Regions from separate parts of the Bradyrhizobium sp. USDA 4503 genome, predicted to be linked through region 2. Evidence: riboswitches for the same ligand, from Rfam matches in the RefSeq annotation. Region 2 holds a riboswitch; the other holds the start of a gene.
What was found. Region 2 has a riboswitch for glycine ahead of ACVMIH_RS13060 (D-amino acid dehydrogenase). Riboswitches for the same ligand answer to the same signal wherever they lie in the genome.
Positions count from the first base shown of each region.

Region 1: another riboswitch for glycine. It lies ahead of gcvT (glycine cleavage system aminomethyltransferase GcvT); the one in region 2 lies ahead of ACVMIH_RS13060 (D-amino acid dehydrogenase).

Region 1 covers NZ_JBSRXS010000001.1:2,832,931-2,836,397, forward strand. The annotation lists gene alaS (alanine--tRNA ligase) at 1-1,035, opposite strand, end outside; glycine riboswitch at 1,238-1,326, shown strand; gene gcvT (glycine cleavage system aminomethyltransferase GcvT) at 1,468-2,613, shown strand; gene gcvH (glycine cleavage system protein GcvH) at 2,633-2,998, shown strand; gene gcvP (aminomethyl-transferring glycine dehydrogenase) at 3,022-3,467, shown strand, end outside.
Region 2 covers NZ_JBSRXS010000001.1:2,665,965-2,669,431, reverse strand. The annotation lists gene ACVMIH_RS13065 (ABC transporter permease) at 1-233, opposite strand, end outside; gene ACVMIH_RS13060 (D-amino acid dehydrogenase) at 394-1,752, opposite strand; glycine riboswitch at 1,818-1,932, opposite strand; glycine riboswitch at 1,936-2,042, opposite strand; gene ACVMIH_RS13055 (M20/M25/M40 family metallo-hydrolase) at 2,135-3,265, opposite strand.

The DNA.
Region 1 (3,467 bases), 170 kb from region 2:
CTCCGCACGGACCAGATCCGGATAGGCCTGGCCCATCTCGCGGACCAGCGCCCAGACCAGGCGATGCATTAGCGGCTCGCTCGCGCCCAAGAGCTGTGCATGGCGCATCGCGCGGCGCATGATCCGGCGCAGCACGTAGCCGCGGCCCTCGTTCGACGGCAGCACGCCGTCGGTGATCAGGAACGCGGACGAGCGCAGATGGTCCGCGATCACCCGATACGACCCAACGTTCTGCTCGTTCGGACCGTGCCCGAGGGTAGACGCGGCGGCATCGATCAGATTGCGGAACAGATCGGTCTCGAACACGCTCTCGACGCCCTGCAGGATGCAGGCCATGCGCTCGAGCCCCATGCCGGTGTCGATCGAGGGACGCGGCAGCGCTACGCGCTCCTCCTTCGTCACCTGCTCGTACTGCATGAACACCAGGTTCCAGAATTCGAGGAAGCGATCGCCATCCTCATCCGGGCTGCCCGGAGGGCCGCCCCAGATGTGCTCGCCGCGGTCGATGAAGATTTCGGAGCACGGTCCGCACGGGCCGGTGTCGCCCATCGCCCAGAAATTGTCCGAGGTCGGGATGCGGATGATGCGGTCGTCCGAGAAGCCCGCGATCTTCTTCCAGTAGCCGGCCGCCTCGTCGTCGGTGTGGTAGACGGTGACCAGCAACTTGTCCTTCTTCAGCCCGAAATCCTTGGTGATCAGATTCCAGGCGAGCTCGATCGCGCGCTCCTTGAAGTAATCGCCGAACGAAAAGTTGCCGAGCATCTCGAAGAAGGTGAGATGGCGCGCGGTGTAGCCGACATTGTCGAGGTCGTTATGCTTGCCGCCGGCGCGCACGCACTTCTGCGACGTCGTGGCGCGCTGGTAGCCGCGCTTCTCGACGCCGGTGAAGACGTTCTTGAACTGCACCATGCCGGCATTGGTGAACATCAAGGTCGGGTCGTTGCGCGGAACCAGCGGCGACGAGGCCACGATCTCGTGCCCGTTCTCCTTGAAGAAGTTCAGAAATGTCGACCTGATGTCGTTGACGCTGCTCATGTTCATCCAATCGGAAAAAGGGGCCGGCCAGCCGCAAAAAGGCGTCATTTTCCGGCCGAACGCTTTTAGACATTGCCAGCTGCGGTGTCCAGAAACTGTGCAGGCGGATCATGGGCTTGCCGCGGCAGCACAAAGCCCATTGGATAGTTGCTGCAGCTGCGTTGACAGTCTTGGTGGCGCCGTGTTTTCTACCTACCTATACCTAGTCACGTCGGGAGAGACCGGCCTTATCGCCGGCGCCGAAGGAGCAACCGCCCCGGAAACTCTCAGGCAAAAGGACCGCGTGACGTCTGACATCTGGAAAGAGACGCTGGGGTTCGCCCCGATGCGTCCGCCGACGGGATAATACTCTCAGGCACAGCGACAGATGGGGCTTTCTGCAGGTTTCTCAAGGGGAAATAGGTCCCCGGCGGGAACCGCGAGGGCCCTGTGATGCTTGCGCGCGAAACTTCCCCGCTGAAACAGACCCCGCTGCACGCGCTGCATCTGGCGCGCGGCGCCAAGATGGTGCCGTTCGCCGGCTATGACATGCCGGTGCAATACGCGGCCGGCGTGCTGAAGGAGCATCTGCACACCCGCAAGGAAGCCGGTCTGTTCGATGTGTCGCACATGGGCCAGCTCGTGCTGAAGGCCAAATCCGGCAAGGTCGCGGATGCCGCGCTCGCGCTGGAAAAACTGGTGCCGCAGGACATCGTCGGTATCGCGCCGGGACGGCAGCGCTACGCGCAATTCACCAACAATGACGGTGGCCTGCTCGACGACCTGATGGTGGCGAATTTCGGCGATCACCTGTTCCTGGTGGTCAACGCCGCCTGCAAGGCCGAGGACGAGGCGCATCTGCGTGCGAATCTCTCCGACGCCTGCGAGATCGTCTCGCTGGCCGACCGCGCGCTGATCGCGCTGCAGGGCCCGAAAGCGGAATCGGCGCTGGCGAAACTTTGTGCAGATGTCGGTTCGATGAAATTCATGGATGCCGGTCCGCGCCGCGTCGGCGACGTCGACTGCTTCGTCTCGCGCTCCGGCTATACCGGCGAGGACGGCTTTGAGATTTCCGTGCCCGCGGACAAGGTGGAAGCCCTGGTCACCGCGCTGCTCGACAATCCCGACGTGTTGCCGATCGGGCTCGGCGCGCGCGACAGCCTGCGGCTCGAAGCCGGGCTGTGCCTCTATGGCCATGACATCGACACCACGACGACACCGGTCGAAGGCGCGCTGGAATGGTCGGTGCAGAAGGTTCGCCGCAGCGGCGGCGCCCGCGCCGGCGGCTTCCCCGGCGCCGACAAAATTCTCGCGCAATTCGCAGATGGCGCTGCGCGCCGACGCGTCGGCCTGAAGCCTGACGGCCGCGCACCGGTGCGCGAAGGCGCCGCGCTGTTCGCCGATGCCGGCTCGACCGAGCAGATCGGCAAGGTGACCTCGGGCGGCTTCGGCCCGAGCCTCAATGCGCCGGTTGCGATGGGCTACCTGCCCACGGCCCTTTCCGCCGTCGGCACCACCGTTTTCGCCGAAGTGCGCGGCCAGCGGCTGCCGCTGAAAGTCGCCGCTACGCCCTTCGTCCCCAATACCTACAAACGCTGAACGCCAAAGGATCGACCCCATGACGACGCTGTACACGTCCGACCACGAATGGCTCCGCATCGAGGGCGACGTCGCCACGATCGGGATCACCGACTATGCGCAGTCGCAGCTCGGCGACGTCGTGTTCGTCGAACTGCCCAAGGTCGGCCGCAGCCTGAAGAAGGCCGAGGCCGCCGCTGTCGTCGAATCCGTCAAGGCCGCCTCCGACGTTTACGCGCCGATCTCCGGCGAGGTGGTCGAGGTCAACGACGCGCTCGCCGCCGAGCCCGCGCTGGTCAATTCCGACGCCGGCGGCAAGGCCTGGTTCTTCAAGCTGAAGATTGCCGACAAGGGCGAGCTCGGCGGCCTGATGGACGAGGCCGCCTACGCCGCGCACACCGCCTAAAGGATCACCCCGAGGATCACGTCATGAACGCGCCCTTCAAGCCGATCAACGAAGCCGCCACCGATTTCGTCCGCCGCCACATCGGACCGTCGCCGCGCGACGTCAACGCGATGCTGGAGACGGTCGGCGCCGCGAGCCTGCAGGCGCTGATGAACGAGACGCTGCCGGCGTCGATCCGGCAGAAGGCGCCGCTCGATCTCGGCCGGGCGCTGAGCGAGACCGAGGCGCTCGCGCATATGAGCGAGCTCGCCGCGCAGAACCAGGTGTTCACCTCGCTGATCGGCCAGGGCTATTCGGGCACCATCCTGCCCGCGGTGATCCAGCGCAACATTCTGGAGAACCCGGCCTGGTACACCGCCTATACGCCGTACCAGCCGGAGATCAGCCAGGGCCGGCTCGAGGCCCTGTTCAATTTCCAGACCATGATCTGCGATCTCACCGGGCTCGACGTCGCCAACGCCTCGCTGCT
Region 2 (3,467 bases):
CCGAGGTCGCCGTGCAGCAACTTGGCGATCCAGGTGTAGAACTGGATGTAGATCGGCTCGTTCAGACCAAGCGAGGTCCGAATGCGTTCGAGCTGTTCGGGCGTCGCGTTGTCGCCGGCGAGGATGGCGGCCGGGTCGCCCGGCGTCAGCCGCAGCAACAGGAACACGAACAGAGCCACCACGCCCATCACGGGAATGGCGGCGAGGATGCGGCGAAGCAGATATCCGAGCAAATTTGATCCGTTGGGTTGTGGTCGATGAAGTCCCCAGCGGGACCGTTGCACACCAGACCGTAGCACAGATGGTAGCAGACTCACGGTAGAACTTGAGCAAGTCCCATGCCATCGGTGCTGCGGATTTTGCGGTGCAGCTAATCAGTCCTGTTGGCCGCGATTATTCCTCCGGTGAAGTTCGAAGCAGTCCACTGGAAGGTGGATTGATTTCAGCTTTGCGCGCGTTGGCAGGCACGTCGAGCCCGGCACCGAACGTCGGCGCCATCGGCGGCGTGTCGAGGTCGCGCCAATCGTCGATCGCCTGGGCCACCATCTGCGCCGTCGCCGCCGACAGTGTCCAGCCGAGATGACCGTGGCCCGTATTGTAGAACACGCCCGGAATCCGTCCGGCGCGAACCACCGGCATCATGTTCGGCATCATCGGGCGCAGGCCCGCCCATGGCACGACTTTCGACGTGTCGATCTCCGGGAAATGATGCCGCACCCAGTCCACCAGCGGTTGAATGCGATCGGCGCGAATGTCGCGGTTGAAGCCGTTGAACTCGGCGGTGCCGGCGACGCGGAAGCGGTCGGCGCCGAGCCGGCTGGTGACGATCTTCGCAGCTTCATCGAGCAGGCTGACGGTTGGGGCGGCATTCCGGCTTTGCGGCGCATCGAGCTGCACGGTGATCGAATAGCCCTTCACCGGATAGACATTGACGCGGTCGTTGAGCAGGCTGGCGAAGTGGCGGCTCGCCACGCCGGCGCAAATCACGATCCCGTCCGCCTGCAGCTGCTGGCGCGTCGCGACCGCAGCATCATGTGAAGCAGCTTCGTTCCAGCCGATGCGGAAGCCGTCATCGCCGTGTGCGATCGTGTCGACGTCGGCTTCATGGACGAAGCTCGCGCCACGGCGGATGCAGGCGTCGGCAAGCCCACGCGTGAATTTGTGAATATCGCCGGTCGCGTCCGACGGCGTGAAGAAGCCGCCATAGCAGGTTGTCTGCAGCACGGGTTCGATGACGCGGATCTCGTCCGGGGTCACCGGCCGGCGGTCGAGCCCGCCTTGCTGCAGCAGCGCGTTGACCTTGAGGCCGGCTTCGAAGCCGGCCCTGTCGTGATAGACGTGCAGGATGCCGCGGCGTTCGAGATCGAAGGCGATGTTTTCGCGCTCTGCGATCGAGAACAGATGCTTGCGCGCTTCGATGGCGAGCTTCGTGGTCTCGATGGTGTTGCCGCGATAGCGCGTGATGTGGCCTACGAACTCGCCGATCCAGGAATATTTGTGCCAGCTCGGCTTCGGGTTCATCAGCAGCGGCGCGTCGCTTCTCAGCATCCAGCGCAGCCCCTTGAGGATGGTCGCGGCGCTGTTCCACACCTCGGCGTTGCTGGCGGAGAGTTGTCCGCCATTGGCGAACGAGGTTTCCATCGCGGCGTAGCGATGCCTGTCGAGGACAGTCACCTTGTAGCCGCGTTCAAGCAGGGCATAGGCCGTCGTTACGCCGGTGATGCCGGCGCCGATGATCGCGATGTGTGGCATGATAGTTGTCAGGCTCCCGTGGGTTAGAGTCGCCGAACCGCCGGTGAAACCGGCATCGGCGCCCCATCTGTCACGGTACCTGAGAGCTTGATCCGCATCGGGCTGTGGCCAGAAGCGAACTATCCCCTTCGGTGGACGTCATGGCCCTTGATGTGCGGCCATGTTCGTCTCTCTCCAGATCGTCCTGACGATACAGTCCTTTTGCCTGAGAGTTTCCGGGGCGGTTGCTCCGTCGGCGCCGAAGCCAACAACACGATTGTTGTCGGTTCGATCTCTCCCGCATCGTCGCGTTGGACGGCCGGACCGTAGGCGAAGCCTTAAAAATGGACAAGGCTAAATTTCGATCCGGCAGTGCCAACGTGTTGTGCAGTGCAAATCGATGTCAGTCCAGCGTCGCCAGCAGTGCCGCCATCAGGCGGCCGCGTTCGGCGAGGCTGTCGACCTCGATGTGCTCGTTGAGCGTATGTGCATCGGCGCCGCGAACGCCGAGGCCGTCGAGCGTGGGGATGCCCATCGCGCCGGTGAAGTTGCCGTCCGAGCCGCCGCCGGCGCTGCCGTGCGGCAGATCGAGACCCATCGCTGCCGCAAGGCCTTTTGCCTTTTCATAGAGCGCCATGGTGCCCGCATCGGGCTCCCACACCGGGCGGGTGACGCCGCGCGTCACCTTGAAGGTCACGTCGTTGGCGGTGCCCGACAGTGCCAGCATGCGCTCGACGCCACGGTCGAGATCGGCCTGGCGCTTGGCCATGCTGAGCGCTTCGCCGGTGCAGGTCGTCGCGACGCAATTGACCCACTGGCCGCCATGCACGATGCCGACCGAGAACGTGCAGTCCTCGGTGGTCATGCCGTCGATGGCGATGATCTGCCGCGCCATCTCGCGGATCGCGGAGCGGCCGGAAGACAGCGTTGCGCCGGCATGGCTGGGCTTGCCGGTGGCTTCCAGGTTGAAGCGCGCGATCGCATAGCGGCCGGTGACGACGCCGTTGTTTGGACGGCCGGGCTCCGGCACCAGCACATATTTGTTGCGCGCGGCTTCCGCCTCGATGATGTCGCGCGTCGACGGCGTGCCCACCTCTTCGTCGGGGGTGAACAGCACGGTGATCGGCAGCGGAGTCGTGAAGAAGGCGCGCGCCAATTGCCTGATCGCCTCGATCGACAGGTAGTTGCCGCCCTTCATGTCGAAGATGCCCGGCCCGAAGCACTTGTTGCCTTCGCGCCGCCACTTCAGCTTCTCGATGGTGCCGACGGGGTGAACGGTGTCCAGATGGCCGGCGATCAGGATGCCGGGCTGGCCTTGTTTCGGATGGGGAAAACGGGCGCGGACGCAGCCCGCGAAGCCCTGGCGTCCGGCGATGCGCTCGATCGTCGCACCCATGATCGCCATCTCGCGGGCGGCGAGATCGAGCATGCGTTCGACCGCGGCGGCGTCCCAGGTCGGGCTTTCGCATTCCACCCAGCTGCGCAGGCCCTGCAGCATCGTTTCGGAATCAAAGGGGAGATTGGCGGGGTTCATCGTTGTTCTCTCTTGTTGTTCTGACGGCGCCGGCGTCGCGCGCGCGTTACGAAAATCTCAGCCGACGATTTTGTAAAGCCAAAATCTGGCGCGCGGCCTCATTCGTTTGTGTACGTCCGATGCGACCTGAAACCGATTGACGCGCTTGGCGCTTGGTGCAAGTCTCGATTTCACAAGCCATACAGCATGTTAGTTCGCCTAA